DNA from 3 places in the Halomonas alkalicola genome. Region 2 is predicted to be linked to each of the others. Evidence: predicted binding sites of a transcription regulator. Region 2 holds the regulator's gene; each other region holds the start of a gene.
What was found. Region 2 encodes sigma-54, which starts transcription at its own class of promoters, with help from an activator protein. Its sites were predicted from a motif close to TGGCACNNNNNTTGCTNT; they were not measured.

Region 1 (10,052 bases), 1.3 Mb from region 2:
CCGGCCGTCTCCGAGCCGAGCCCGGTGAAGAGTACGAAGAGTAGCACCAGGCCGCCGCTGGTCAGCGTCATGCCCTTGTGCATGCCCTGAAAGACGCCGCCCTGAGCGAGCTCGGTCACCATGTAGTCGGTGTTGAGTTCGGCTCTGGGCGAAGCGTCGCTGGGCGGCGATGAGGGGCGGTGGGGGGGAGTTGGCGTAGCGATGTTCTTGTCCTCCTTGGCCGGGCGTCGGGCCGGCAGTCCCGGTGGGCCGCCCGCGGTGGCGGGCGGCCCGGCGTTGCTGCGCTGTCAGCGCCGAATGGCGATGGTGCGCCCGGCGAGCTCCGGCCAGGCGCCCGTCTCGGCCTGGGGCAGGGCGGTGATCGCCTCGGCCACCGGCGCCGGGAAGGCGTCGGGCCGGCCGCTCTCCTGGTTCATGCCCATCAGCATCTGCTCGCTGGTGGCCAGCAGGTTGCCCTCAGCGTCGTTGAGCGCGAAGAAGACGTGCAGCCGCTTGGCGTCGCGGTCCAGCAGGGTCAGCGCCACGCTCAGCGGCTCCCCCTCGTGGGCCTCGCGGCGGTAGCAGAGGTGGGTCTCCAGGGTGTAGAGCGTATAGCCGTGACGGGCACGCCCCTCGGCATCGAGGCCGATATGCTCCATCAGCGCCTCTACCGCCAGTGAGAAGACCCGGGCGTACTCGGCGTCATTCATGTGGCCGTTGTAGTCGACCCACTCCGGGGCGACGCGGGTGTTGAGGATCTCCATCAGATGCGCCCCTCCAGGCCCTCGGCCTCGGGCCAGTACTTCTGGACCAGGTCGAGCAGCTCCACCAGGAAGTCGTCCCGGCGGCGGTCGAGTTCGCTGACGGACCGGCCGGCGGCCTGATGCTCGCACCCATCAACCACCCGGTCGATCAGCTCCTCGGTGAGCTCGGGGGCCTCGATCTTGGTCCAGGGGAGCTTCAGGGCGGGGCCGAACTGCTCGAGCATATGGCGCATGCCCGCCTCGCCGCCGGCGAGGTGGAAGGTGAGGAAGGTGCCCATCAGCGACCAGCGCAGGCCGCAGCCGTAGACCACGGCGGCGTCCACCTCCTCGGTGGTCGCCACGCCGTCGTTGACCAGGTGCAGGGCCTCGCGCCACAGCGCCTCCATCAGCCGGTCGGCGATATGCCCCTCGATCTCGCGGCGCACCGCCAGGGGACGCATCTCGAGCTCTCGGTAGAGCGCCGCGGCGCGCTCGACCTCGGCGGGCTCGGTGGCCTCGCCGCCGACCAGCTCCACCAGCGGCAGCAGGTAGACCGGGTTGAAGGGGTGGGCGACGATCACCCGCCCCGGCGCCTTGGCGCAGTCCCGCTGCAGGTCGCTGGGCTTGAAGCCGGACGTCGAGGAGCCGATCAGCACCTCCGGCGCCGCGGCGGCGTCCAGGGCGGCGAGGATCTCGCGCTTGAGATCCAGGCGCTCCGGCACGTTCTCCTGGATGAGATCGGCGCCGGCCACGGCCGCCTCCAGGCTATCCACGAAGGTGAGCCGGGCGGGGCTGGCCCCCTCGGCCAGACCCTGACGCGTCAGCGAGGCCCAGGCGTTGTCGACGAAGGCGCGGGTGCGTGCCGGGGCCTCCGGAGCCGGGTCGAAGGCCACCACGTCCCAGCCCCGGGCCAGGGCCCTGGCGATCCAGCCGTTGCCGATCACCCCGGTACCGATCACGGAGAGCTGACGGCTCATGCCTCACCTCCTGCGCGCTTCGCTACCGGCTGGCCGCTCTGCGGGTCGCGCAGCCCCAGGTGGGCGCGGGTCTCGGCGGGGGTCATGACCCGGGCGCCGAGGTTCTCGATCAGGGTGGCGGCGTGCTCCACCAGCTGGGCATTGGTGGCCAGGGTGCCCTTCTTCAGATAGAGGTTGTCCTCCAGGCCGACCCGGGCGTGGCCGCCCAGCAGCACCGCCTGGGCGGCCATGGGCATCTGGTGGCGGCCGATGCCGAAGGTGGCCCAGTGGGCGCTTGCCGGGAGCTTGTTGCGCATGGCCAGCAGGGTCTCGGTGTCCGCCTCGGCGCCCCAGGGGATGCCCAGGCAGAGCTGGTAGAGGGGGGCGCCGTCGATCAGCCCCTCCTGCTGCAGCTGGCGGGCGAACCAGACGTGGCCCAGATCGAAGCACTCCAGCTCCGGCTTGACGCCGGCGGCCTGCACCAGGCGGGCGTGCTCGCGCAGCCAGTCGGCGGGGTTCACGTAGACCATGTCGCCGAAGTTGAGGCTGCCGCAGTCCAGGGTGCAGAGCTCGGGCAAGAGCTCACCCACCGGCGCGTGGCGCTCGGCCGGGGTCTGGATATCGGTGCCGGGACCGCCACGGGTGGGGTCCTCGGCGTCGGGGATCCAGTCGCCGCCGCCGCCGGCGGTGATGTTCATCACGATGTCGACGTCCGCCTCGCGCACCCGCTGCATCACCTCGCGGAAGTGCTCGACGGAGTGGCTGATGCCACCGGTCTCGGGGTCGCGCACGTGGATATGTGCCACGCTGGCGCCCGCCCTGGCGGCCGCGATGCAGTCGTCGGCGATCTGCTTGGGGGTGACCGGCACGTGGGGGCTCTTGGCAGTGGTGTCGCCGGCGCCGGTGACGGCGCAGGTGAGGATAACATTGCGGTTCATGCTCGGCTCCTGAGGAAGGGATGGCGGATGTCAGGAGCAGTGTGGGGGAGGGCGGCAGGAAGGGATTGTCGAAAGGCGACCTTATTTCTGCATAATGCGACGCGTTGGTTCAGAGGATGCCGACGTCTTCGGCGCGGCGCGGCAGCGACAGGGTGAAGACGGTACCGCGCTCGGTATCACACGAAAGGCACCTTCCCAACAGCCTGTTCAGCCCCAGCACCCTCGAGACCCGGACATTCAATGGCTACGCCGAGGAGGTGGCTGGGCTCTATGCGGGCATGGACCTGAGGAAGCACTTCTGATGGCGGCACGGCGAAAAGGGTGACCCTGGCGCGGCAGTGTGTTACTGGCGGCTCTCGCCCCTCTTCTGCTGTGTAGCTGGCAGGTCACCCAGCTTGCCGCCGGCCCCGAACCGGGGCGCTACCCGCGGTTGAGCCTTGGCCAGGGCACCCGGCGTGGCAAAGATGCCGGCCGGAGTGCCCGAGCGTGATCATTGGGCCGAACCTTGTGTCATCAGGTAGTCGGCCAGGGCCCGGTAGGCGGGTTAGAGCCTGACGCCCGTCCCGTGCACCGGGACTCGTGCCGACTCAGTAGAGATGTACGGCCTCGAAGTGGGCACGTGACTCGCCCTCGTCGTCGACGAGGGTCAGGGTCTCGCCATCGACCTGCCAGCCGGCAACCTCCCCGAGGGCATCGAGCAGCTCGCGTTCGAGTGCCATCGCCGCGCCGGGACAGGCCATCACGGTGGTGGCCACTCGGCCGAACGTTAACCGGTCGCCGTCGCGCTCATACTCGCCCATCATGCGGTTGCAGCCCGTGGAGCCTGCCAGGCGAGACTCCTCGGCATGCAGCACCAGATGCGCCTCCCGCGCCTCATCGATGGCCACCACCTCGCGCTCACCCACGGTCAGCAGCTTCCAGTAGGTGTTCTCCAGGGGCTCGTTGACGCTGTCGCCATCCGAGGCCGCCTCAAACCCGGCGCAACCGGCCAGGGTCAGTGAGCCGACCAGCAGGGCCGTAAGCGAATACTGTTTTCTCATCGAGGACACTCCATTGCCATTCAGGAGCCTTGTCAGACTGCCCGGCGGCATAAGGTTCCCAAGGTCGTGATGTGCGCCTCGGGTGAATCTGCCGGCGGGTCCGCTTTTCCTGCGCTGCCTGAAGGATCTCAGCAGTCTGGACCGCACGGCAGAGCGGCGGGACATGGCTAAGCGCTGTGGTCCTATCGGAATCGATCTCACCAATGCGGCTCGCCATTCGTCGGCGGTCTACTTGGTTGCCTCGTAATGCCTTGTTTATGTTTAGTATTTCGACCACCAATGGCGGCATTTGCACTAGTCATTGGTCGCGCAGGGTGCCTCTGGCCATAGTCGAATCACCAGCAGTCGACACAACACAGACACGCGAAGGGGAACGGCGGCCGACTCCGAGAGGGCCGCAGGCACCCGGCTGGTGAGTCGATCCCACGGACCCAGAGGAGACAACAACATGAAACTGCCGTCACTGATCGAGATTCCCAACGGCGACAAGGTCACCCCGACCTTCTCCGACGCCGAGATGCAGGGCCGCCTGGCCCGCCTGCGCGACTACATGGCCCAGAACGACGTCGAGGCGGTGGTGCTGACCTCCTACCACAACATCAACTACTTCAGCGATTTCGTTTACTGCAAGTTCGGGCGCGACTACGGCCTGGTGGTCACCCAGGATCGCTTCACCACGGTGACGGCCAACATCGACGGCGGCCAGCCCTATCGCCGCAATCGCCTCGGCGACAACATCGTCTACACCGACTGGCAGAAGGACAACTTCTTCAAGGCCGTGAAGCAGCTCTGCGAAGGCAAGCGGCGAGTGGGCGTCGAGTACGACCACCTGACCCTGCAGAACCAGCAGAAGCTGATGGACGCCCTGGGCGACGTGGAGCTGGTGGATATCGGCGTGCCCACCATGAAGCTGCGCATGATCAAGTCCGCCGAGGAGATCGCGCTGATTCGCCAGGGCGCGCGCATCGCCGACGTGGGCGGCGTGGCCGTGCGCGATGCCATCCATGCCGGGGTGCCGGAGTATGAGGTGTCGCTGGCCGGTCAGGCGGCGATGGTGCGCGAGATCGCCAAGACCTACCCCAACAGCGAGCTGATGGACACCTGGGTCTGGTTCCAGTCCGGCATCAACACCGACGGCGCCCACAACCCGGTGACCACCCGCCGGGTGCAGCCCGGTGACATCCTCAGCCTGAATACCTTCCCGATGATCTCGGGCTACTACACCGCCCTGGAGCGCACCCTCTTCCTCGGCCACGCCTCCGACGAGCACCTGCGCCTGTGGGAAGTGAACTGCGAGGTGCATCGCCGTGGACAGGAGCTGATCAAGCCCGGCGTACGCTGCTGCGACATCGCCCACGAGCTCAACGAGATCTTCGCCAAGCACGACTTGCTGCAGTACCGCACCTTCGGTTACGGCCACTCCTTCGGCACCCTGAGCCACTACTACGGTCGCGAGGCGGGCCTCGAGCTGCGCGAGGATATCGAAACGGTGCTCGAACCCAACATGGTCGTCTCCATGGAGCCGATGATCATGATCCCGGAAGGGCGGCCGGGAGCCGGTGGCTACCGCGAGCACGACATCCTGGTGCTCAACGAGCACGGGGCCGAGAACATCACTGGTTTCCCGTACGGCCCGGAGCACAATATCATCCGCTGATGGCTGCAGTGAGCTAGCGCCCTCCCAGCATGGAGGGGGGCGCCAGATTGGCCAGCCCGGCACGGAGAAAGTCAAGAACGTGCCGGGTAGCTACGCTGAGCTCATGCTCACGATAGTAGAGGCCGATACTCACAGCGCCGAGAGCAGGCAGTTGTGCTGTCTCCTTTGCTGCAGTGAAATGCGACGGCACCACCGAAGAGGCCATGGCCGTGAGGCCAAGGCCTTCTTCGACGGCCGAGAGTATTCCGAGTAGGCTTGGGCTCGTGTAGGCAACACGGTAAGGCCTTGCTATCTGCTCTAGCCTGGACTCCAGCATTGCTCGATAGATGCAGCCCTGTGGGTAGGTCACCAGTGGCAGAGTGCTCTCCTCAACAAGCCCTTCGTGGTTCATGACCCAGACGAGCTGATCCAGTCTGTAGTCTCTTCCATCCCTGCTTTCATTTTCCTTTTCTGGCTCCATGACAAGACAGATGTCGTAGAGGTTTTTTTGGAATCTTTGGTAGATTGACTTGCTGATATCACAGTCTACTTCGACCATGATGTTCGGATAGGTGCGTGTCAGGTTTCTAAGTGCCTTGGGAAGAAATGCAAGTTCAAAGTCATTGGGAATTCCGAGCCTTACCTTCCCGGAAACACTATCCCCTCCCATGCGTGATATCACGCGATCATTGATTTCGAGAAGCTGTTTGGCTGCGCCATAAAGATATTCTCCATCTTCTGTGAGCTCCAGGCTGGAGCCTCGGAGAAATATCTGAGTATTTAGCAGCGTTTCGAGCTTCTTTATCTGTAGGCTTATCGCGGGTTGTGAGCGTCCTAACAGCTCGCCCGCACTGGTGAATCCACCGAGGTCCTTGATGGTCACAAAGGTTCTCAGCAAGTCTGTGGGTATGTTTTTCATCTGGTTCAGCCCATTGTTGTGCCTTATGTGAGAATTTGTTTTTCAAATTGGCTTGCCAACATGACTGTAAAATACCTTGATAGGGCCAGGTAAGGCAATGCAGTAACAGGACGCTGAGACCTTTCGATAATGACAAGAGGGTGTGCAAATGAATTCCTGGGTGTTGAGCACCTTTCTGGTGCTAACTTTCTATATGCTGATCCATGCTGGTGCAGCCTACCTCCGCAGGGAGCTGAAGCATAAATCCGCTGAAAGCTCATTGAGGAGGTGACCATGGATGCTTACAAGGTTTTCAATTGGGGGCTTCTGCTCCTCACCTTTGGCCTGCTGATCTATCTGGGCTTTCTCTCGTCAAAATACATGAACAAGAGCGATGAGGGCGGGTTTCTGGTGGCCGGGCGCTCGCTGGGGGCCTTCGTGGCGGCCGGCACCATCGTGGCCACCGGCTTCAGCGGCTGGGGCTTCATGGGCTCCCCCGGCGTCACCTACCAGTTCGGCGCCATCGAGGTGCTGGGCAACTTCTTCTTCGCCCCCGCCATGATGATCGCGGTGCTCTACTTCGCGCGCTTCCTGCAGCGACGCGCTCTGGAGATGGGCAGCAACACCATTCCTGAGTATATCGCCCAGAGCCATGGCGGCGGTGCCATGGGGCGGGTGCTCCAGGGTGTTGCCGGGTTCATCACCATCCTGCTGCTGATGGTGTTCCTGACCAGCCAGATAAAGGCGGTGGGGCTGCTCGGTGCCAGCTGGCTAGGGATCGAGCTCAACCAGAGCGCCTTCCTGATGGTCTCGGTCATCATCATCTACACCATGCTCGGTGGCCTGGCTGCCGTCGCCTGGACCGATACGGTCATGGTCTGCGGCATGGCCCTGGCGGCGGTCATCATCCTGGTGCAGATCCTCACCTCGGTGGACCTGGGCACCTGGGAGGCGTCGCTCAACGCCATCGACCCGGAGCTGCTCAACCCCACCACCGGGGCACACTACGGCGACTCCATCGGCACCGTCTTCCTGGTGCTGCCCTATGCCTTCCTGTTCGCGGCCGTGCTGCCCTACATGGCCATCCGCTTCCTGGCCATGAGGCCGGACGTCAAGCTGCACAAGGTGGGCGTCTATGGGGCCATCCTGGGGGCCCTGCTGAGCCTGATCCCCATCGTGGGGCTCTACGTGCGCATGCATGTGCCCGACCTGGCCGACCCCGACATGGCGATGCCGGTCTACCTGGAGCAGTTCATGCACCCGGCGATCCAGGGGGTGATCACGCTGTTCATCATCTTCGCCATGAAGTCCACCGCCAACTCGCTGCTGCATACGGTGGCCTCGGCGACCTCCCATGACCTGCGCCTGTCGCTGTTCGGAGCGGTCTCCAGCGAGCGTCTGGCGCTGACGATCAACCGTTCGGCGGTGGTGGTGCTGGGCATCGTGGCCCTGCTGATGATGCTCTATGCCCCGCCCTTCATGCTCTCCTGGCTGGGGATCCTCGGCTCCGGCACCCTGCTGGCCAGCATGATCGGCCCGGTGTTCATCTCTACCTTCTGGCAGGGCAGCGCCTGGGGGGCACTCAGTGCCATGCTGGTGGGCTTCTTCACCAGCGGCTACATGATGCTCTTCGCCGACGTGGGCTGGCTGATCGGTCCGCTGACCGGCTGTGCCGTCTCCTCGGCCTGCTATGTGGGCATCTCCCTGCTGAACCGCCAACCGAGCGGTCAAAGTCAGCGTGCCTAGATCTTGTCGCTAAAGCCTGTATGAAGACGCTGAACCAATGGCTCGGCGTCTTCAGCCTGTCCAGCGCCCTCAGCTAGGAGCTGGCAGGCTCCTCCTTCCGACGTGTGTTGTTATCTTGGCTTGAGGATGCGCTCGGGCAGAGGAGATGCTGCACCGCAACAGTGCCTGATGGTCGGTGCTGGTGCATGGGACGCAGCGCTCGCCCGACGCTCGGGGGCGTGAGGGCGATCGGGTGTGCACTATGCACACCTGGGCCAGTCATTCCTTGGCCATCATCGACAGCTCCAGCCATCGTACTCCTCGGATGCCGGGCGATGGCACACCCCTTGCAAAGATCCATGCAGACAGTTCCTCGATGACCCGAATCCAGGAGTGACGCATGGAAAATTCCGACTACCCCCTCAGCGAAGTTCCCCGGGAGGCCCGCAAGGGGCTCATCTCTACCTCGCTCGTGCTGCTGGGCTTCACCTTCTTCACCTCCACGATGTGGGCCGGCGGCGCCCTCGGCGAAGCCTTCGCGATTGGCGAGCTGCTGTGGATCATCCTGATCGGCAACCTGCTGCTGGGCGGCTACGCGGCCACGCTGGCTTATATTGCCTGCCGGAGCGGCCTCAACTCGGTGCTGATGGGCCGCTTCTGCTTCGGTGAGCTGGGCAGCAAGCTGTCCGATGCCATTCTCGGCTTTACCCAGATCGGCTGGTACGCCTGGGGCACCGCGACCATTGCCCTGGTGCTGGTCAAGGCCACAGGTATCCCGGATGCCTTCACGATGCCGCTGATGGTGGCCTTCGGCCTGGCCTTCTGCCTGACGGCCATGGTGGGTTACCGGGGGCTGGACCTGCTCTCCCGGTTTGCCGTGCCGGCCATGCTGGTGTTCATCCTGATCAGCCTCTACCGGGGGCTGATCGATATCGGCGGGTTCGGCGGCCTGGCCGCGCAGACCCCCACTGGCAGCATGAATGTGACGGCGGCCATCACCATCGTGATCGGTACCTTCATCAGCGGGGGCACCCAGGCGACCAACTGGGCCCGCTTCGCTCGCACGCCCAAGATTGCGGTGATCGCGACCCTGGCCGCCTTCTTCGTCGGCAACGGACTGATGGTGCTGACCGGCGCCTTCGGTGCGCTGGTCTACCAGCAGGCGGATATCGTGGATGTGCTGATGGCACAGGGTTTCGTGACCATCGCCGTGCTGATGCTGTTCCTCAACATCTGGACCACCCAGGACAACACCATCTACAACTTTGCCGTTGCCGGCTGCAATCTGCTGCGGATCGACAAGCGCCGGGTTGTCACGGTGGCCGGCGCGCTGGTGGGGACCGTGCTGGCGATCGGTGGCATGTACAACCTGCTCATTCCCTTCCTGCTGCTGCTGGGCACCTTCATCCCCCCCATCGGCGGCGTGATCATGGCCGACTTCTGGCTCAAGCATAAGGGTCAGTATCCCACCCTGGCCGAGGCCAACCTGCCCGCCTTCAACTGGCAAGGCCTGGGTGCCTACGCCTTCGGCTCAGCGGTCGCCTACGGCTCTCCCGTGCTGCCCCCGGTGGTAGGTGTGCTCGCGGCCGTGGTCGGCTACGGGGTGCTTCATCACCTGCCGCTGCGCATGGCCTCGCTGCGAATGGTGAAGGGCTGATGGCGATCTGCTGTGCCGACATCGTGCGCCTGCCCGGCCTGGAAGGCATTCGCCTGAAGGCCGGTCTACAGGGCAGCCAGAATGTCATTCGCTGGCCCTATATTGCCGAGAGCCCCAGCCTCTCGCCCTGGGTACGCGGTGGGGAGCTGGTCTTCGTGACCGGCATCGGGCGGCGGCGGAGCGAGGAGGAGCTGCAGCAGCTGCTTCGCGAGGCGGTGGAGCAGCGGGTGGCGGGTGTCGTCTTCCTCGTCGGCCCCGAGGGCATGGCGGCGATACCCTCCAGCGTCATCAGCCTGGCCAATGCGCTTGGCTGCCCACTCTTCGAACAGCCCTATGCCCTGCCGCTGGTGTCGGTGACCGAAACGCTCAGCAACGCCATCGTGCAGGACCGCCTGGCGGGCCAGTCGGCGAAGCTGTTCCTGTCGCGACTGCTCAATGGCGCGGCAGGCGCGCCAGAGTTGATCGAGCTGCGTGCCAGGG
Region 2 (10,052 bases):
AGACCACCGGCAACGCCGGCGGCGCCCGCAACCTGCGCCTCGACGCGCCGCTGGCCAGTCGGGACGAGCTGCTCGCCCGCATGGGGCGCGGGGTGCTGGTGACCGAGCTGATGGGGCAGGGGGTGAACGCCGTGACCGGGGGCTACTCCCGCGGCGCGGCAGGCTTCTGGGTGGAGAATGGCCAGATCCGGCACCCGGTGGAGGAGTTCACCATCGCCGGCAATCTGGAGGCGATGTTCAGGGGCCTGGCCGGCATCGGCAGCGATACCGACACCCGCGGCAGCATCCATACCGGCAGCTGGCTGATCGACGAGATGACCGTGGCGGGTAGTTGACCCCCCGGGTTAACCCGGGAGACCCAGTCTGCGACGGAGAGGGATGAGCGAGCGAAGGTCAGGCAAGGCGAAGCCCGACGAGCAAGCGGAGTTTAGGGAACCTAAATGAGCATTGTGAGGAGGGCTTCAACGCCGCTTGGCCGAGCGCAGCCATTCCGTTACTCATCTTCGTGGAAGCGGGCCTCGAACAGCGCTTCTATGGCCTCGAGGGCCGCCTCGGCATCCTCGCCCTCGGCGCTCACCGTGAGCTCGGTGCCGCAGGGTGCAGCCAGCATCAGCAGCGACATGATGTTGGCGGCGTCGCCGCGCATGGGCCCGTTGGCCACGCTGATGGAGGCGGCGAAGGGCTGGCAGCACTGCACCAGCTTGGTGGCGGCGCGCGCATGCAGGCCGCGCTTGTTGCTCAGGGTCAGCTTGCGTTGCGGCACGCTCAACTTCCTTGATGAGGTGTGACGTCGGTCGCCGGGTCCGGCAACGGGAGCAGGGTGTCATGGATGCCCAGCTCGCGATGGCGGAGCCGGACCAGGGGGTGGGAGGCGGCCAGGCTCGCGGCCAGGCGCTCCGCCAGGTAGACCGAGCGGTGCTGGCCGCCGGTGCAGCCGATGGCCACCGTGAGGTAGCTGCGGTGGCTGGCCAGGTAGGCGGGCAGCCACCGCTCCACCCAGGCCTGGATATCGGCGCGCATCGCCTCCACCAGGGGGTAGGTCTCGAGGAACTCGATGACCGGCGCGTCGCGGCCGGTGCTGGCGCGCAGCTGCGGGTCCCAGTAGGGGTTGGGCAGGCAGCGCGCATCGAACACCAGGTCGGCGTCCAGCGGCACGCCGCGCTTGAAGCCGAAGGACTCGAATGTGAGGGTGAGCTGGTCGGGCTGGTGGAGTGCCACCTGGTCGGCGATACGGCGCCTCAGTTCGTGGACCGATAGCCGTGAGGTATCGATGACCAGGTCGGCCAGGTCGCGGATCTCGGAGAGCGCCAGCTCCTCGGAATCGATCGCCTCGGCCAGGGTCATCTGGCTGTCCCGCGTCAGCGGATGGCGGCGTCGGGTGGCGGAGTAGCGCTCGAGCAGGATGCGCGCATCGGCGGTGAGGTAGATCACCTGGCAGGCGATGCCACGGGCCTGGAGCGCCTGCAGCTGGGCGGGAAAGCTCTGCAGGGCCTGCGGCAGGTTGCGGGCGTCGATGCTGACGGCGATGGAGGAGCGTGGCGACTCCGAACTACCCAGCTCATCGACCAGCGAGCCGAGCAGCATGGCCGGGAGGTTGTCGATGGCGTAGTAGCCGAGATCCTCCAGGGCCTGCAGCGCGATCGACTTGCCCGAGCCGGAGCGGCCGCTGATGATCACGAGCTGCATGGGGGATCTCCTGGTCGTCAATCTGGCCGGGTGCCCGTGGGCGCTATCCCTGCCGTCGAATCGCCTCGATGAGCCTTTCGTGGAGCTCGCGCTGGCTTTCGCTGCGGCGCAGCCCGCTGCGGGTGTCGGCGTCGTTCATCACCCCGCCCACCTGGGCCAGCAGGGCGAGGTGGGCGTCATCGGCCTCCTCGGGGACCAGCAGCACGAACACCAGGTCGACGGGTTCGCCGTCGATGGCGTCGAAGTCCACCGGCTCGGCCAGCTTCAGGAAGCCGGCGATGGGGGCCTTGCAGTGGGGGCTTCTGGCGTGGGGGATGGCCACCCCGTTGCCGATGCCGGTGCTGCCCAGGCGTTCGCGCCCGATCAGCCGGCTGAATACCTCCTGGCTGTCGAGGCTTGGCGTATTCTGGGCGATGAAGGTGCTGAAGAACTCCAGCACCCGTTTCTTGCTGCCCCCGGGCACGCCGAACAGGGTGCGCTCCGGGGGCAGGATGGCTTCCAGTGACATGATGGGCTCAGCGAGCGCCGGCGCCCTGGGCGCGGGCCTGGGCCTTCTCCTTGTGCTTGACCAGCTGGCGGTCCAGCTTGTCGGCCAGGGCGTCGATGGCGGCGTACATGTCGCCGTCCTGGGCTTCGGCATGCAGGTCGGCGCCGGCGGCATGCAGGGTGCAGGCGGCGTGCTGGCGCTCCTTCTCCACGGACAGGGTCACCTGCACGTTGGTGATGTTGTCGTAGTGGCGCTCCACGCGAGCCAGCTTCTCGTCCACATAGCCACGCAGGGCATCGGTCAGTTCCACATGATGGCCGGTGATATTGACTTGCATGACACGCTCCTTGCTCGTTGGTTGTGGGTCGATTGTAACCCTTTTTCCTGCCTTGCATACCCCCCGGCCTGACGCCGCCGTGGCGGGCCTGATGCAGGTCATCGAAGCGTCTCCCGGCGGCGGCCGGCACGGGACGCGGCCGCCGCCCCGAGGCATGCTGGGAGATGGGGTCAACGCAGCCGCTTGCGCTCGCTGGAGGAGGGGATGCCCATGGCTTCGCGGTACTTGGCGACCGTGCGGCGGGCCACCTGGATGCCGGCCTCCTCGAGCAGGGTCACCAGCTTGCTGTCGGAGAGCGGCTTGCGCGGCGGCTCCTCCTGGATCAGCTTGCGGATCCGTGCGCGGATGGCGGTGCTGGAGTGGGCGTCGCCCTCGCCGTTGCCGCCCACCTGGCTGGAGAAGAAGAACTTCAGCTCGAACACCCCCCGGGGAGTGTGGATGTATTTCTGGGTGGTGACCCGGGAGATGGTCGATTCGTGCATCTCCACGGCCTGGGCGATGTCGGCCAGGATCAGCGGCTTCATCGCCTCCTCGCCCTGCTCCAGGAAGTCGAGCTGGCGGGCCATGATCTCGCGGCCCACCCGCAGCAGGGTGTCATTGCGGCTGGAGAGGCTCTTCATCAGCCAGCGCGCCTCCTGCAGGTGGTCCTTGAGGAACTGGTTGTCCTGGCTCTTGTCGGCGCGGCGGATCAGCGCCGCGTAGTCGGGCTGGATGCGCAGACGGGGCAGCGCCTCCTGGTTGAGCTCCACGTGCCAGCCGCGGCTGTCCTGGCGTGCCACCAGGTCGGGGATCACGTAGTCGTTCTCGAGGCTGGAGTAAGCGCTTCCGGGGCGCGGGTCCAGGGAGCGGACCAGGGCGATGGCCGTTTCCAGGGCGTCGTCGTCGAGGCCGAGGCGGCGCTTGAGCAGGCGACGGTCGTCGCCGGCCAGGGCCTCGAGGAACTGGCGCACCAGGCGGCGCGCCTGGGGCAGCAGCGGGGTGTCGTCGGGCAGGGCGGCGAGCTGCAGCATCAGGCACTCGCGCAGGTCCCGGGCGAAGACGCCGGTGGGCTCGAACTGCTGCAGGCGCAGCAGCACCTGCTCCACCTCGGCGCTGCGCAGCCCGCCGAGCCCCTGGGACTTGAGGCCGTCGCGGATCTCGTAGAGGGATTGCGCCAGGTAGCCCGCGCTGTCCACGGCATCGATCAGGCTCTCGGCGATCTGCTGCTCGCGGGGGTCGAGGTCGGTCATCGCCAGCTGCCAGGCCAGGTGGCCCTGCAGGCTCTGTGCGCTCGCCTCGCGCTCGAAATCGGGGCCCTCGCCGCCGGCCGGCGCCCCCAGGTCCTGGTAGGTGTCCGACCAGTCGCTGTCGGTGCTGAGCTCGTCGGGAATCTCGCTGGCCCAGTCGTCCTCGGGGGCCTCGCTCACCGCCTGCTCGCCGAAGCCCTCGTCGAGCTCCAGCATGGGATTTGACTCCAGGGCCTGCTGGATCTCCTGGCGCAGGTCGAGGGTGGAGAGCTGCAGCAGGGCAATCGCCTGCTGCAACTGGGGCGTCATGGTCAGCTGCGTGCCGACGCGGAGCTGAAGGGAGGCTTTCATGGCCATCGTGATCGTCTGCCCTCTTGTGCCGGGAAGTGGCCGGAAGGCCTCACCCTAGCGCGGGCGACGCGGGCATGCAAGCGCTTGTTAAGCAACTTCTGTGCCACCCGCAATCGGTATGCCGTCATCTAATAACGACAGGCATATCAGGGGATTGTGGTCAGAGCCGGAAGTCCTCGCCCAGGTAGACCTCGCGCACCCGCTGGTTGGCGAGGATCGCCTCGGCGTTGCCCTCGGCGATGATCTTGCCGTCACCGACGATGTAGGCGGTGTCGCAGATATCCAGAGTCTCGCGCACGTTGTGGTCGGTGATCAGCACGCCGATGCCGCGGGCCTTGAGCTGGCGGATGACCCCCTTGATCTCGCCCACCGAAATGGGGTCGACGCCGGCGAAGGGCTCGTCGAGCAGGATGAAGGCGGGCTCCGTGGCCAGGGCCCGGGCGATCTCCACACGCCGTCGCTCGCCGCCGGAGAGGCTCATGCCGAGGTTGTCGCGGATATGGGTCACGTGAAACTCCTCGAGCAGCTGCTCGAGGCGGGCGCGGCGCCCCTCACGGTCGAGATCCTTGCGGGTCTCGAGGATCGCCATGATGTTGTCGGCCACCGACAGCTTGCGGAAGATCGACGCCTCCTGGGGCAGGTAGCCGATGCCGGCCCGGGCGCGGGCGCGCTGGTGCATGGCGGCCCGGGACAGGTCCAGGCCGTCGATGGCCACCTCGCCGGCGTCGGCGCGCACCAGCCCCACGATCATGTAGAAGGAGGTGGTCTTGCCGGCGCCGTTGGGGCCGAGCAGGCCGACGATGCTGCCCTGGCGGATGGCCAGGCTGATGTCCTGGACAACGCGGCGACGCTTGTAGCTCTTGGCCAGGTGGCGGGCATGGAGGGTCTTCATGGGCGGCCTTACTGCTCGGGCTGTAGGGTCATGCGGATGCGCTGGCGTCCTTCGACACCCTCGCCCTCGCTGCGGGCCTGGACCACGCGGCGGTCGAGGAAGTACTCCAGATAGCCGCCGTCGAAGGTATCGCCGCCCTGGTGCAGCTCGGCGCGGTCGATCAGCTCCATACGCCGCTCGGCCACGTGGTAGATGATGGTGCGGCCCCACCCGCGCACCATGGGCTCTGAGGGGTCGGGCTGCTGCTCCAGATAGGCGCGCTCGCCGGTGGCGATGGCGCGGGAGAGCTGGCCCTGGGCGTTGCGCTGGATCTCCACCCGATCGCCGGTCAGGCGCATGCTGCCCTGGCGGATATCCACCTCGCCGGTATAGACCGCGGTGCCGGCGCGGTCGTCCAGATCGAGCCGGTCGGCCTCCACCTCGATGGGGGCCTCGGCATCGCGGCCCTGGGCCAGGGTCGGCGCGGCGACCAGCGGCAGCAGCAGGCAGAGCAGCAGGGCGGAGGTTCGCTTCATGGCTGGGGGTCCTCTCGGGTCTCGGGCGGATGGTGGCCGCGCACATTGTCGGTCAGTCGGGCGCGGTTGTCATGGAGCCAGGCGTCGAAGCGCTCGCCGCTCATGCGCTGGGGGGGCTGCTGGAGCAGGGCCGGGGTGTCGCTCCAGGCGTGACCGCTCTCGGCGTCGTAGTGGAGCACCTCGGTGTCGAGCTGCCAGCGCTCCTCGGGGGCGTGGAGCCTGGCGCTGCCGGAGAGGGTGAGCGGGTTGCCGCCGGGACCCAGCACGCCGCTGTCGGCCTCGGCCAGCCATATCCGGCCGGCGTTGTCGTAGAGTCGGGCGTCGGGAGTCTCGAGGCGGGTGACGTCGTCGTGGGGCGTGTGCACCAGGCGTGGCGTCTCGATGCGCTGATGGGCGCGCCCCTCGCCGTCGAAGCGGGTCAGTCGTGCCCCCTCCAGGTAGAAGTCCGGCTCGCCGGCTTCGTCCCGGGGGACCGCGCCGGGCTCCCTGACGCTGCGCGAGTCGAGCAGCACCAGCATGCCACCCAGCGCCACCAGCAGCAGGAAGAGCCAGACCCGAAACGACGGCCGCGGCAGGGCCATGGGCTCAGCCGGCCCCGTGCAGGTAGGTGTCGATCACGGCGTCCCAGTGGCCCTGGGCCTTGAGCAGGGTGTCGGCGATCTCGCGGGCGGCGCCCTGGCCGCCGCCCTTCACGGTGACCCAGTCGGCGTGCTTCTGGATGTACTCCGGGGCGTTCGGCACGCTGATGCCCACGCCGGCGCGGCGAATGGCGCCCACGTCTGGCATGTCGTCGCCGCAGTAGGCGACCTGGTCGAATTCGAGGCCTAGGCGGGCGCAGAGGTCGCGCAGCACCGGCAGCTTCTTCTCCACCCCCTGGAAGACGTGCGGGATGCCCAGCGCCGCAGCGCGGCGGCTCACCGTCGGGGAGTCGCGGCCGGTGATCAGCGCCACCTCGATGCCGGCACGCTTGAGCAGCTTGAGGCCGTGGCCATCCTGCACATTGAACGCCTTGATCTCGATGCCGTCGGCCTGGAAGTAGAGCTGGCCGTCGGTGAGCACGCCATCGACGTCCAGGGCCAGCAGGCGGATGCGGCGCAGGCGGTCCACCAGGCGGGGGTCTTGCAGCGGGAGGGTGTGGGGCATGGGAGCTCCGGTTCGGGGGGTGAGGGTCAGATCACGCCGCTGGCGAGCAGGTCGTGCATGTGCAGGGCGCCGACCGGCCGGTCGTCGTCGTCGACCACCGCCAGGGCGGAGATGCGGTGGTCCTCCATCAGCTTCACCGCTTCGGCGGCCAGCATCTCCGGTGCCACTCGCTTGCCGGGTCGAGTCATCACCGTGTCGACGGTCAGGCCGGAGAGGTCGCTGTGCTGGTCCAGGGTGCGGCGCAGGTCGCCGTCGGTGTAGACCCCGGCCAGCCGGCCCTGCTCGTCCACCACGCAGGTGAAGCCGAGCCCCTGGCGGGTGATCTCCAGCAGGGCGTCGCGTAGCGGGCTGCCCAGCGGCACGATGGGCAACCGGGGACCGTCGTGCATCAGGTCGGCCACGCGCAGCAGCAGCCGCTTGCCGAGGCTGCCGCCGGGGTGGGAGAGGGCGAACTCCTCCGCGGTGAAGCCGCGAGACTCCAGCAGCGCCACCGCCAGGGCATCGCCCAGCGCCAGGGCGGCGGTGGTGGAGGCGGTGGGCGCCAGGTCCAGCGGGCAGGCCTCGCGTTCCACGCCGGCGTCGAGGTGGGCCTCGGCGTGGCGGGCCAGGGTCGAGGCGGGGCGGCCGGTCATGCTGACCAGGGGCACGCCCATGCGCTTGAGCAGCGGCAGCAGGGCGGTCACCTCGGCGGTCTCGCCGGAGTTGGAGAGCGCCAGCACCACGTCCCCCGGGGTGATCATGCCGAGGTCCCCGTGGCTGGCCTCGCCGGGGTGCACGAAGAAGGCCGGGGTGCCGGTACTGGCCAGGGTAGCGGCGATCTTGCCGGCGATATGGCCGGACTTGCCCATGCCGGTGACCACCACCCGGCCGCGGCAGGCGAGAATCAGCTGGCAGGCGCGGTCGAAGTCGGCGTCGAGGCGGGCGATGAGCGCGCCGATGGCCTGCTGCTCGAGGCGCAGGGTGCGCCGGGCGCTGTCGCGCAGCGACGAGGCGTGCGGAGCCTGGGGAGTCTGTTGGGTCATGGCGGTGATTGTTGCCTGTTGCGCGGGTTCACTCAAGGGGCAGCGCCGAGGCTGGCCACGCCGACCCAGGCCAGGTAGCCCAGGTAGGTGGCCGCCAGCAGGGCCCCGGGGAGGCGACCGACCCGACCGCGGCGCTGCCACAGCAGCAGCATGCCGAGCGCCAGGGTCAGCGCCAGCATCACCGGGTAGTCGCGGCCCGCGGCGGCGGGATCGCTGGGGCCGGGGGCCAGCAGGCCGGGAATCGGCAGCACGAGGAGCAGGTTGAAGAGGTTGGAGCCGATCACGTTGCCGATGGCGATGTCGTGGTGACGCTTGAGGGCGCTGGCCACGCAGGCGGCGAGCTCCGGCAGGCTGGTGCCGATGGCCACCACGGTCAGTCCGATGGCCAGCTCGCTCACCCCCAAGCCGAGAGCCAGCTCGCTGGCCCCCCACACCACGGCGCGGGAGCCCGCGGCCAGCACCAGCAGGGTCGCCGCCAGCCAGGCCAGCGCCCGGGGCAGGGCCATGTCGGGGATCTCGCCGGCGTCGGGGTGGGGGGCGTCCGGGGTGTCGGCGCGGAACAGCCACCACAGGCTGAAGACCAGCAGCAGTAGCAGGAAGAGAGCGTCGAAGCGGCCGAGGATGCCATTGGCCAGGGCGTAGCCGGCCAGGCCCGTGGCACCCAGCAGCAGCGGCAGCTCGCGGCGCACCAGAGAGAAACGCACCGGGATCGGCACGATCAGGGCGGTGATCCCCAGCACCAGGCCGATGTTGGCGATGTTGGAGCCCAGGGCGTTGCCCGTGGCCAGGTCGGGGATGCCGTCCAGGCTGGCCACCACCGAGACCACCATCTCCGGCGCCGAGGTGCCCAGCGCCACCACCGTCATGCCCACCAGCAGGGTGCTCATGCCGGCCCGGTGGGCGGTGGCCGCCGCCGCCCCCACGAAGCGGTCGGCGCTCCACAGCAGGGCGGCGAGGCCCAGCAGCACGACGATCAGCGGTACCAGCATGCGGTGTCCTTGGCGGAGAAGCGGGAAGGGCGCATTAAACGCGCTGGCCTCGGGGAGTGCAAGGCGTCGGGGGAGGGGAGAAGAGCGTGTCGCTGGCGCAGGCCCGGGGAGTTAGGATACGATGTTCGATAATTATCCCCAGGGTTCCGGAAGAGTTGACGAGCCGATGAGTGACACTCCCTTCGTGGTGGTGGAGGGTCTGCATTTCTCGCGGGGTGACAAGGAGATCTTCCGCGGCGTCGATCTCGTCATCCCGCGGGGCAGGATTACCGCCATCATGGGTCCCAGCGGCACCGGCAAGACCACGCTGCTCAAGCTGATCGGCGGCCAGCTGGTCCCCGATGCCGGCCGCGTGCTGATCGACGGCGAAGACGTGCATCGCCAGTCGCGCCGGGCGCTGTTCGCCATGCGCCGGCGCATGGGCATGCTGTTCCAGAGCGGGGCGCTCTTCTCGGACCTCAGCGTGTTCGAGAACGTCGCCTTCCCGCTGCGCGTTCACACCGATCTGCCCCAGGCGATGATTCGCGACCTGGTGCTGATGAAGCTCGAGGCGGTGGGGCTGCGCGGCGCCCGCGACCTGATGCCGGCGGAGCTCTCCGGCGGCATGGCACGCCGGGTGGCGCTGGCCCGAGCGATGGCCCTGGACCCCGAGCTGATCCTCTACGACGAGCCATTCGTCGGCCAGGACCCCATCTCCATGGGCGTGCTGGTGCAGCTGATCAAGCGCCTCAACGAGGCGCTGGGGCTCACCTCCATCGTGGTCTCCCACGATATCAAGGAGACGCTGACCATCGCCGACTACGTCTATGTGATCGCCGACGGCCAGGTGATGGCCCACGGCACCCCCGAGGGGCTCGACGTGGACCAGGACCCCCGGGTGAGCCAGTTTGTGCATGGCGAGCCCGACGGCCCGGTGCCTTTCCACTATCCGGCGGTGGACTTCTTTACCGATATCCTCAATGCGGGAGGGCGGCGATGATCGGGCGGATCACCAGCCTCGGCCGGCGCGGCTGCGAGCTTCTCGAGTCGCTGGGCCGGGCCGGCATCTTCGTGGCCCAGTCGGCGGTGGGCGTGCCCAGCCGGGAGGGCTGGCACCTGTGGCTGCGCCAGATGCACTTCGTGGGGGTGCTGTCGCTGGCCATCGTGCTGGTCTCGGGGCTCTTCATCGGCATGGTGCTGGCGCTGCAGGGCTACACCATCCTGGTGGACTTCGGCGCCGAACAGGCGCTGGGCCAGATGGTGGCGCTGTCGCTGCTGCGCGAGCTGGCGCCGGTGGTGGCCGCGCTGCTCTTCGCCGGCCGCGCCGGCTCGGCGCTGACCGCCGAGATCGGCCTGATGAAGGCCACCGAGCAGCTCACCAGCATGGAGATGATCGGCGTCGGCGTCGACCCGCTGCGCCGGGTG
Region 3 (10,052 bases), 1.4 Mb from region 2:
CATCCAGTTCCACCTTGGGCGGCTCGACGATATCGACGATGGCCTGGAACATGGGGGTCATGTCCTCGGCCAGCTCCTCGGGGTCGGGGCCGGCGATGCCGTTGAGGGCCGAGCAGTAGATGATCGGGAAGTCGAGCTGCTCGTCGGTGGCACCGAGGTTGTCGAACAGGTCGAAGATCTGGTCGATGACCCAGTCGGGGCGGGCGCCGGGCCGGTCGATCTTGTTGACCACCACGATGGGCCTGAGGCCCTGGGCGAAGGCCTTCTGGGTGACGAAGCGGGTCTGCGGCATGGGGCCGTCGACCGAATCCACCAGCAGCAGTACCGAGTCCACCATGGACATCACCCGCTCGACCTCGCCGCCGACGTCGGCGTGTCCGGGGGTATCCACGATGTTGATGCGGTACTCCTCGCCGTCGGGAGAGTTCCAGCGGATCGCCGTGTTCTTGGCCAGGATGGTGATGCCGCGCTCACGCTCCTGGTCGTTGGAGTCCATGATCCGCTCCTGTCCCTCGGCCTTGCGGTCCAGGGTGCCGGACTGGCTGAGGAGCTTGTCGACCAGGGTGGTCTTGCCGTGGTCAACGTGGGCGATGATGGCGATGTTCCGGAGATTGGCGATCTCGGAAGGCGTTGCGGTGTTCATAGGTTGCTGCTCATCTAAGGGGTCGCACCTATGTACACGGTTGTGTCAGTGCCCTAGGCGCGGGGGTAGGAATGTCGGGCCGGCATTGTACAGGCTACCCTGGCCGGCGAATAGCGGATTCGCGCTTTCGATGGGCTGTCAACGCGAGACGGGCGCCCCGGGGGCGCCCGTCATCGGGTGTCACCGGGCCCGGCGAGGCCGGGCCGGCACGGCTCACTCCTGGCCGGGCAGGCCGCCGAGCTCCTCGATCAGCGCCTTGTAGCCCTCGATCTGGTCGCTGAGCAGCTGGGTCACCTCCTCCTCGGGCATCCAGGTCACCGGCATCAGGATGCGCTCCTCGGTGATCTCGATGAAGCGCTCGTCCTCGGTGGCCGCCTTGAGGGCCTCGGCCAGGCGCTCGACGTGGGCGTCCGGGGTGTTCTTGGGCACCATCGCCACGCGGATCTCGGCGGCGTTGATGTCGTAGCCGGCCTCGGGCAGGGTCGGGGCGTCGGGGAAGGCCACCAGGCGATCCTCGGCCAGGCTCAGCAGCACCGGCATCTCGCCGGTCTCGGCGTAGCCGGAGTGGGTGCCGCCGCTGTAGGCGAAGTCGACGTCGCCGGAGAGGATCAGCGGGGCCATGCCGGCGCCACCGGAGGTGGGCACGATGCGCAGGTCGAGGCCCTCCTGCTGGGCGATGTACTCGATGATCATGCGGTCGAGCGCGGTCTGGGTGGCGTAGCTGGTGCCCGGGTTCTCCTGGGCATAGGCCACCAGGTCCTCCCAGCTGTCACCGAAGGGGCGATCCTCGCCGGTGACGATGGCCGACTGGCCGAGGGTCACGCCGGCCACGTAGCGGAAGTCGTCGAGGTCGTAGGTGGTCTCGGAGGAGAGCGGGCCGAAGGTGATGGTCATGGAGGTGCCGAACACGAAGGTGTAGCCCTCGTCGCGGCTGTTGGCCAGGCGGGCCAGGGCCACGCCGCCGCCGGCGCCGGGCTGGTTGACCACGTTGACCGGCTGACCGAGGTCCTCGCTCATGATGTCGGCCAGCACGCGGGCCTGGATGTCGGTGCTGCCGCCGGCGCCCCAGCCGACCACCAGGGTCAGCGGCTTGCTCGGGAAGTCGTCGGCCTGGGCCAGGCCGGTGCCGGCGAGGGCCACGGCGGAGGCGAGAAGGGCGGAACCCAGCAGTTTCATGGTCATGGTCAGAACCTCACGGTTGCGTTGTTGTAGCGCCGGCTCATGGCCGGCGATCGTTCATGCCTCGGGCGCCTTGAGCCGCTTGCGCAGCGACTGGCGGTAGCTGCTCCAGCCCAGGTGCAGCGCCATCAGCAGGGTGAAGATGACGAAGGCCAGGGCGATGGGCCGGTCGAGCAGGATGGCGATGTCGCCGCCGGAGAGGATCACCGACTGGCGCAGGTTCATCTCCAGCATCGGGGTCACGATGAAGGCCACCAGGAAGGTCACGAAGGAGTAGTCGAACTTCTTCAGGAAGTAGCCGAAGATCGCGAAGGCGAACACCGTGACCAGCCCGAAGGTGCCGTAGCCCTGGACCTGGATGCCGGCCAGGCACAGGAAGATCACCACCGGGATCACGATATGGGCCGGCACGCTGGTGACCTTGGCGAAGAGGCGCAGGCCGTACCAGCCCACCGCCAGCATCAGCACGCTGGCCACGATCATTCCCGAGAACAGCGTGAAGAGCATCTGGGGGTGGTCGCGCAGCATCAGCGGCCCCACCTGGATGCCGTGGATCATGAAGGCCCCCACCAGCAGCGCCGCCGAGACGCTGCCGGGGATGCCCAGGCCGAACAGCGGAATGTAGCTGGCCGGGATCACCGCGTTGTCCGAGGCCTCGGCGGCGGCGATGCCCTTGGGGTTGCCCTTGCCGAAGCTGTCCGGGTCCTTGTCGGTGCGCTTGGCCAGGCCATAGGCCATGAAGGCCCCCACCGACGGCCCCAGGCCCGGCAGCGCCCCCACGAAGGCCCCCACGCCGGTGCTCCTGAAGATGGTCGGCAGGGTGCCCTTGAACTCCGGCCAGGAGAGGTCGTCATCGGCCTCCTTGCCCAGCGTGATCACGCGGCCGCCCTTGTTGCGGCGGTACTCGTCGAGCTGCACGAACATCTCGGCGAGCGCCAGGGTCCCGATCACCAGCGGCAGGATCGGCACCCCCTCCATCAGCTCCGCATGGCCGAAGGTCAGGCGCATGGCGCCGGTCTCCGGGTCCAGGCCCACGGTGCCGAGGATCACCCCCATGCCCCCCGCGGCCAGGCCCTTGAGAAAGGAGCCCCCCGCCATGCCGGCGATGAACACCAGCGCGAAGAGCAGGATCGCGGCCAGCTCGTAGGGACCGAACTTCAGCGCGATCGACGCGAAGGGAATGGCCACCGCGATCAGCAACAGGGTGGCCAGCAGGTCGCCGATCACCGAGGCCAGCAGGCCCACCTTGAGGGCCTTGCGCGGCTTGCCCGAGCTCGCCATGGGGTAGCCGTCCAGGCAGGTGGCCGCCGAGGAGGGCTCCCCCGGGGTGTTGAGCAGGATCGCCGAGACCGCACTGCCCGCCGCGGTGCCCTTGGAGAGCCCGATCAAAAAGGCGATGGCCGCATAGGCCGACATGTAGAAGGTCAGCGGAATGGCGATGGCGATGGCGATGGCCACCGCCCGGTTGAGACCCGGGATCACCCCCACGATATAGCCGAGCAGCACCCCGCCGAGGATGACCGCGATGGACTCGTAGTGCAGGGCGGCCGCGAAGGAGCCGAGGATGGCATCGAATCCCATCTCACACCACTCCTATGCGCATCAGGTGGACGGTCAGCACATAGAGGCCGCCGGTGGGAATGGCCGCGGTGAGGGCCAGCACATGCCAGCGCCGCTCGCCGAGGATCAGCAGCAGGCCGGCGATCATCGCCGGGGCCACCCAGGTCAGCGGCAGGCGGTCGATGGCCACGATGAAGGCCAGCACATAGAGGAAGGGCCAGGTCTGGTGCCAGAGGCCGGCGAGGTCGGGCCGGGCCACGAAGGGCTCGCGGGTGCGCAGCAGGGCGATGGCGCTGAGCAGGCTGAGGGCGAGGGCACAGACGAGCATGACCCAGGCGCCGAGGGTGGCCAGGGTGCGGGGGTGCATGCCGACGGCGAAGCCGCGGCCGCCCCAGGTGGGGATGACCCAGGTGAGCAGGAGCACCGCGACGGCGGCAACGCCCAGGCCGGACCAGAAATTCTTGCGCTGGATGGAGGGATTGGCGGTCATTTTTTGTCGTGTACGGCCGGTTGGTCAGTAAAGTCCGTACCCTATCGGCGCCGGATGGCCGGCTCAATGCGGGCCCACGACGGGCAGTCAACGTATGCAGGATAGTCGATCGACGGTCGGGCGGGGCCGGCGGCCAGTGTCAGGCGTCGGTGGGCCTTGTCCGGGCACCGCAGGCGCGCAGGCGCTCCAGCAGTTCGTCCAGGGCGGCATCATCCAGCTCGGGGTCGCAGCCGCCGATGCGCTCGAACCAGGCGCGGGACAGGCACAGGCCCTCGCCTCGCGGCAGACGGCCGAGTCTGAGCCAGGCCAGCAGGCGCCACAGCGGGCCGCGCTGCAGGGTGGGGAGGAGGGCGACATCGACCCGGCCCGCGGCCACCTCGGCGGCCAGCCGGGAGAGCGCCTCGGAACTGGTGGCGTTGCCGATGCCGGGAAAGATCAGCACCGGGCCCTGACTGTGGGCGATGGCGTCGTTGATGCGCTGGCCCGGGGGGGCGGGAAGGACGCTGAGCAGGCGTGCGCCGTAGCGGTGCGCCATGCGTGGCAGCCGGGCATCGCCGGTGTCGTCGATGATCCCCAGGAAGAAGGTGTCGGCACGGGCCAGCGGGGCGACGACGGCCAGCTGCCGCGGCAGGCGGGAGCCGGCGCTGCGGGCGTCGATCAGAATGCAGCCGGTGATGTCAGCCATGCGAACTCCGCTCCAGTAGGCCGCACCCTTGGGTCGTGGGTCGGCTGCCAGGAGTTCGCTGCCGGTACCTCGAGGGGTGGTGTAATGAAGTGTAGCCGTTAGTGTCTCAGAGTATCAAAGGGGTTCGGTGGGAAATCTCTGGGCGCTACAGGATGGTGTTGTCCCCGCCGGGAGGGCTGAGGGGCCTGAGACGCCTCGAGCGCCCTTCAGAGGTGCATTGGCGAATCATTTCGCACTTTCATGGTGCAAAGAATGGGGCTGGACGATGCTTACCAGGGGCGCCAGAAGGGGCTTGATTCAGGCTGGTGCGCCGAAGCGTTTCGTTTTCATTGTTCAAATCAGCAAGTTGCTCTTGTTTTGCCGCATCGGGGTGCAGTGTTGGCATGAGGCGTGCATTGTATTGGGCAGCGCCGGAGAGAATGCCGGCTGCCGTGGGCAGGGTGTCCACGGCGTGCTACAACTTCGCAGTACCCCGAATTCGACGTATCCCGATCTCGCATCACCAAGGCTTCGAGCCAAGTTCAACCCCGGAGGACACCATGTCTGCCAAGACTCTCGCCCTGATTGAAGAACATGACGTGAAGTGGGTCGACCTGCGCTTCACCGATACCCGTGGCAAGGAGCAGCACGTCACCATCCCGGCCCGCGATGTGGACGAGGAGTTTTTCGAGAACGGCCAGATGTTTGATGGCTCTTCCATCTCCGGCTGGAAGGGTATCAACGAGTCCGACATGATCCTGCGTCCGGAAGATGGCACCGCCTTCCTCGACCCCTTCACCGAGGACGCTACCCTGGTGCTGCGCTGCGATATCATCGAGCCGGCCACCATGCAGGGCTACGAGCGTGACCCGCGCTCCATCGCCAAGCGCGCCGAGGCCTACCTGCAGTCCACCGGCCTGGGCGACACCGCTTTCTTCGGCCCCGAACCCGAGTTCTTCATCTTCGACGAGGTGCACTGGAAGGCCGATATCGAGGGCTCCATGTACAAGATCACCTCCGAGGAGGGCGCCTGGGCCACCGACCGTCAGGTCGAGGGCGGCAACCTGGGTCACCGTCCGCGGGTCAAGGGCGGCTACTTCCCGGTGCCCCCGGTGGACAGCTTCCACGATATCCGTGGTGCCATGTGCAACACCCTGGAGGCGATCGGCCAGAGCGTCGAGGTGCATCACCACGAGGTGTCCAACGCCGGCCAGAACGAGATCGGCGTCAAGTTCAACACCCTGGTCAAGAAGGCCGACGAAGTTCAGGAACTGAAGTACGTGATCCACAACGTGGCTCACGCCTACGGCAAGACCGCCACCTTCATGCCCAAGCCGCTGGTCGGCGACAACGGCAGCGGCATGCACGTGCACCAGTCGTTCTGGAAGGATGGCCAGAACCAGTTCGCCGGCGACGAGTACGCGGGTCTCTCCGAGATGGCGCTCTACTACATCGGCGGCATCATCAAGCACGCCCGCGCCCTGAACGCCTTCACCAACGCTTCGACCAACTCCTACAAGCGTCTGGTGCCGGGCTTCGAAGCGCCGGTCATGCTGGCCTACAGCGCCCGTAACCGCTCCGCTTCCATCCGCATTCCGTACACCGCGAGCCCGAAGGGCAAGCGCATCGAGGCCCGCTTCCCGGACCCGACCGCCAACCCCTACCTGTGCTTCGCGGCGATGCTGATGGCCGGCATCGACGGCATCAAGAACAAGATCCACCCCGGCGACGCCATGGACAAGAACCTCTATGACCTGCCGCCGGAAGAGGGCAAGAAGGTGCCGACCGTGGCCCACAGCCTCGACCAGGCCCTGGATGCCCTGGACAAGGATCGCGCCTTCCTGACCGAAGGTGGCGTCTTCACCGACGACATGATCGATGCCTACATCGAGCTGAAGATGGAGGACGTGGAGCGCATTCGCATGACCACCCACCCCATCGAGTTCGACATGTACTACAGCTGCTGATGATGGCAGCGGCCAGGCGCGACGCGACCTGGCCCGGCATCGACGCCCCGGCGTTGATCGAAAAGGGGTTCCGCCATGGCGGAACCCCTTTATCTTGTTCACTATCCAAGCAGGGGTAAGGCAACACCATCCACAGACCGCCAGGAAGGCGGCACGCAGGGGGTATCCATGAACAAGGCCTTGATGGCCCTGGCGGTGGGGCTGTCGTTCAGCCTGGCGGCCCAGGCCCAGACGATCTATCGCACCACCGACGCCCAGGGCAACGTGGTCTTTACCGACAACCCGGACCGGGGCGGCGAGCAGGTGGAGCTGGCGCCGCTGACCGTGGTGCCCTCCAGCGGCGAGGTGCGCCGCGGCGAGCCGGCGCCACGGCTCGAGGCCAGCGGTGCCGCCGCGGCGACGGGCTCGCCCGGCCAGCCCTTCATGCCCTACGACAGCTTCCGCATCCTCTCCCCCAGTCATGAGCAGGCCTTCCCGGTGGGGGCGGCGGGCAACGTGCCGGTGGAGCTGGGCATCCAGCCCGAGCTGCGCGAGGACCATCGCGTGCGCCTGCTGGTGGACGGCCAGGTGAGCCAGACGGCGATGCACACCACCGCCTTCATGGTGGCCAACATGAACCCCGGCGAGCACGTGCTGCAGGCGGAGCTGCTCGACGGCAGCGGCGCCGTTCGCCACCGCAGCTCGCCGGTGACCATCTATGTGCACCGGGCCAGCGTCAACCGGCCCGCCGATTAGCTGCCCCCTCGCTGGGCGCCCTGGCCGTGGTGCCCGGACGGCAGCCCGAGGCCCTGTCGCCCCCCGCATGGCGACCGCTGGCCACCCCATGGCGGCGGGCCGCTCTACCCGCCCGTGAAGCCGCCGCCCCCACCTGCCGAGGCGCCCTCGCCGCTGCGGCGCGGTGCGGAATCCATTCGACGGCTGCCGGACGATGACCCGCCGCTGCGCCGTCATGAGGAGCGCGGCACCTCCCGCTGAGCCCTTGCGGGGCACTCGGTGCACCGACATCGTCCGCCGCGCCGTGCAGCCCTTCCTTTTCTGCACTATTTTGGTGCGGCGGGGTGGCGATCCGCCGCCGCGGAGCCCCTGGTGGCGGGCCTTGCGAGTCTGGCGCGCTTCTTGCAATCGCTTGGTGTCTACCCTGGATCCGATATGGCCCCTTCGATGTATCAACGCTTGATGGAGCACCTCACCACCGCCGTGGTCCTGCTGGACGGCGAGCTGAGGCTGCGATGGATGAACCCTGCCGCCGAGGCGCTGCTGGCGAACAGCCTCAGCCGGGTGCAGGGTGTGGCGCTGTGCGCCCTGATGGAGAGCGATGATGGACTCGGCGCGGTACTGGGCAAGGCCCGGGACGAATTTCACCCCTTCACCCAGCGCGAGGCGCGCCTGACCATGCTGGGCGGCGAGGCGCTGACGGTGGACTACACGGTCACGCCGCTCTCCCGGGAGGAGCTGCTGCTGGAGATCGAGCCCCGCGACCGGCTGATGCGCATCTCCCGGGAGGAGGCGCTGCTGACCCGTCAGGAGACCATCAAGGTGCTGACCCGCGGCCTGGCCCACGAGGTGAAGAACCCCCTGGGCGGCATTCGCGGGGCGGCCCAGCTGCTGGAGCGCGACCTCGACGACCCGGACCTGAAGGAGTTCACCCGGATCATCGTCGAGGAGGTGGATCGGCTGCGCGACCTGGTGGACTCCATGCTGGGCCCCAACCGGGTGACCCGCCACGAGCCGCTCAATATCCACAAGGTGCTGGAGCGGGTGCGCTCGCTGCTGAGCGTCGAGCACCCCCAGGTGCGGGTCGAGCGCGACTACGACCCCAGCCTGCCGGACCTGGCCGGCGACGAGGCCCAGATGATCCAGGCGGTGCTCAACGTGGCCCGCAATGCCGTGGAGGCGATGACCGAGTCGGGGACGCCCGAGCCGCGGCTGGTGCTGCGCACCCGGGCGCGCCGCCAGTTCACCCTGGGCGCCGAGCGCCACCGCCTGGTGTGCGAGGTGGCGATCATCGACAACGGCCCCGGCGTTCCCGAGGCGCTGCGCGAGACGCTCTTCTATCCCATGGTCTCCGGCCGCGCCGAGGGCAGCGGCCTGGGGCTCTCCATCGCTCAGGCGATCCTGCACCAGCACCAGGGCCTGATCGAATGTGATTCCGAGCCAGGCCAGACCGAATTCCGACTGCTGATTCCCCTGGAGAAGCGCCATGACTGACGCCGCTCGCGTGGTGGTCGTCGATGACGACCGCGCCATCCGCTGGGTGCTCGAACGTGCCCTCGCCCAACCCGACCTCGACGTGGAGTGCATCGAGCGCGCGGACACCGCCCTGCAGCGCCTGCTCGACAATCCGCCCGACGTGCTGGTCACCGACATCCGCATGCCCGGCATCGATGGCCTGGACCTGATGGCCCGGGTGCGCGAGGCCCATCCGGACCTGCCGGTGATCGTGATGACCGCCCACTCCGACCTGGACAGCGCGGTGGCCTCCTACCAGGGCGGGGCCTTCGAGTACCTGCCCAAGCCCTTCGACGTCGACGAGGCGCTGGCCCTGGTGCGTCGTGCCGTGGCCCACGCTCGGGAGCGCCAGCGCCCGGTCATCGTGCCCGAGGGGCTGGATGCCGAGATCATCGGCGAGGCGCCGGCCATGCAGGAGGTGTTCCGCGCCATCGGCCGGCTGTCACACTCGCACATCACCGTGCTGATCAACGGCGAGTCGGGGACCGGCAAGGAGCGGGTGGCTCGGGCGCTACACCAGCACAGCCCGCGGGCCGGCAAGCCCTTCATCGCCCTGAACATGGCGGCGATCCCCAAGGACCTGATCGAGTCCGAGCTGTTCGGCCACGAGAAGGGCGCCTTCACCGGCGCGGCCGCCCAGCGCCAGGGCCGCTTCGAGCAGGCCGACGGCGGCACCCTCTTCCTGGACGAGATCGGCGACATGCCCGCCGAGACCCAGACCCGCCTGCTGCGTGTGCTGGCCGACGGCGAGTTCTACCGGGTCGGCGGCCACACGCCGGTGAAGGTGGACGTGCGCATCATCGCCGCCACCCACCAGAACCTCGAGAGCCTGGTGGAGGATGGGCGCTTCCGCGAGGACCTCTTCCACCGCCTCAACGTGATCCGCGTGCACCTGCCGAAGCTGGCCGAGCGCCGCGAGGATATCCCGCGGCTGGCCCGTCACTTCCTGGCCGAGGCCGCCAAGGAGCTCTCCACCGACGTCAAGGTGCTGACGCCCGAGGCCGAGAGCCACCTGACCCGCCTGCCCTGGCCGGGCAACGTGCGCCAGCTGGAGAACACCTGCCGCTGGCTGACGGTGATGGCCTCCGGGCGCGAGATCCTGGTGGAGGACCTGCCCCCGGAGCTGCGCCACGAGGACGGCAGCAGCGTCCCCAGCGGCGACTGGCGCACCGCCTTCCGGGACTGGGCCGACCGGGCCCTGGCGGCGGGGCATACCCACCTGCTGGAAGAGGCCGTACCGGACTTCGAGAAGATCCTGATCGAGACCGCCCTGCGCCACACCGGCGGGCGCAAGGGGGAGGCCGCGGAGCTGCTGGGCTG

Region 1: the regulator sigma-54 is predicted to act here: its motif matches at 8,252-8,269, upstream of codB (cytosine permease).
Region 3: the regulator sigma-54 is predicted to act here: its motif matches at 7,609-7,626, upstream of glnL (nitrogen regulation protein NR(II)).

The regions. Positions count from the first base shown of each region.
Region 1 covers NZ_CP131913.1:2,253,258-2,263,309, forward strand. The annotation lists gene B6N23_RS10755 (BCCT family transporter) at 1-122, opposite strand, end outside; gene B6N23_RS10760 (thioesterase family protein) at 288-743, opposite strand; gene B6N23_RS10765 (L-carnitine dehydrogenase) at 743-1,699, opposite strand; gene B6N23_RS10770 (beta-keto acid cleavage family enzyme) at 1,696-2,616, opposite strand; gene B6N23_RS17140 (hypothetical protein) at 2,733-2,918, shown strand; gene B6N23_RS10780 (META domain-containing protein) at 3,204-3,656, opposite strand; gene B6N23_RS10785 (M24 family metallopeptidase) at 4,105-5,313, shown strand; gene B6N23_RS10790 (LysR family transcriptional regulator) at 5,327-6,211, opposite strand; gene B6N23_RS10795 (sodium:solute symporter family protein) at 6,485-7,936, shown strand; gene codB (cytosine permease) at 8,316-9,572, shown strand; gene B6N23_RS10805 (PucR family transcriptional regulator) at 9,596-10,052, shown strand, end outside.
Region 2 covers NZ_CP131913.1:936,909-946,960, reverse strand. The annotation lists gene pmbA (metalloprotease PmbA) at 1-335, shown strand, start outside; gene B6N23_RS04565 (HPr family phosphocarrier protein) at 494-763, opposite strand; gene rapZ (RNase adapter RapZ) at 766-1,686, opposite strand; gene B6N23_RS04555 (PTS sugar transporter subunit IIA) at 1,730-2,194, opposite strand; gene hpf (ribosome hibernation-promoting factor, HPF/YfiA family) at 2,202-2,510, opposite strand; gene B6N23_RS04545 (RNA polymerase factor sigma-54) at 2,681-4,093, opposite strand; gene lptB (LPS export ABC transporter ATP-binding protein) at 4,248-4,979, opposite strand; gene lptA (lipopolysaccharide transport periplasmic protein LptA) at 4,988-5,494, opposite strand; gene lptC (LPS export ABC transporter periplasmic protein LptC) at 5,491-6,075, opposite strand; gene B6N23_RS04525 (KdsC family phosphatase) at 6,080-6,637, opposite strand; gene B6N23_RS04520 (KpsF/GutQ family sugar-phosphate isomerase) at 6,664-7,659, opposite strand; gene B6N23_RS04515 (calcium/sodium antiporter) at 7,692-8,648, opposite strand; gene B6N23_RS04510 (ABC transporter ATP-binding protein) at 8,815-9,627, shown strand; gene mlaE (lipid asymmetry maintenance ABC transporter permease subunit MlaE) at 9,624-10,052, shown strand, end outside.
Region 3 covers NZ_CP131913.1:2,360,089-2,370,140, forward strand. The annotation lists gene typA (translational GTPase TypA) at 1-643, opposite strand, end outside; gene B6N23_RS11210 (Bug family tripartite tricarboxylate transporter substrate binding protein) at 857-1,825, opposite strand; gene B6N23_RS11215 (tripartite tricarboxylate transporter permease) at 1,880-3,403, opposite strand; gene B6N23_RS11220 (hypothetical protein) at 3,405-3,872, opposite strand; gene B6N23_RS11225 (hypothetical protein) at 4,012-4,557, opposite strand; gene glnA (glutamate--ammonia ligase) at 5,097-6,503, shown strand; gene B6N23_RS11235 (DUF4124 domain-containing protein) at 6,672-7,238, shown strand; gene glnL (nitrogen regulation protein NR(II)) at 7,665-8,711, shown strand; gene ntrC (nitrogen regulation protein NR(I)) at 8,704-10,052, shown strand, end outside.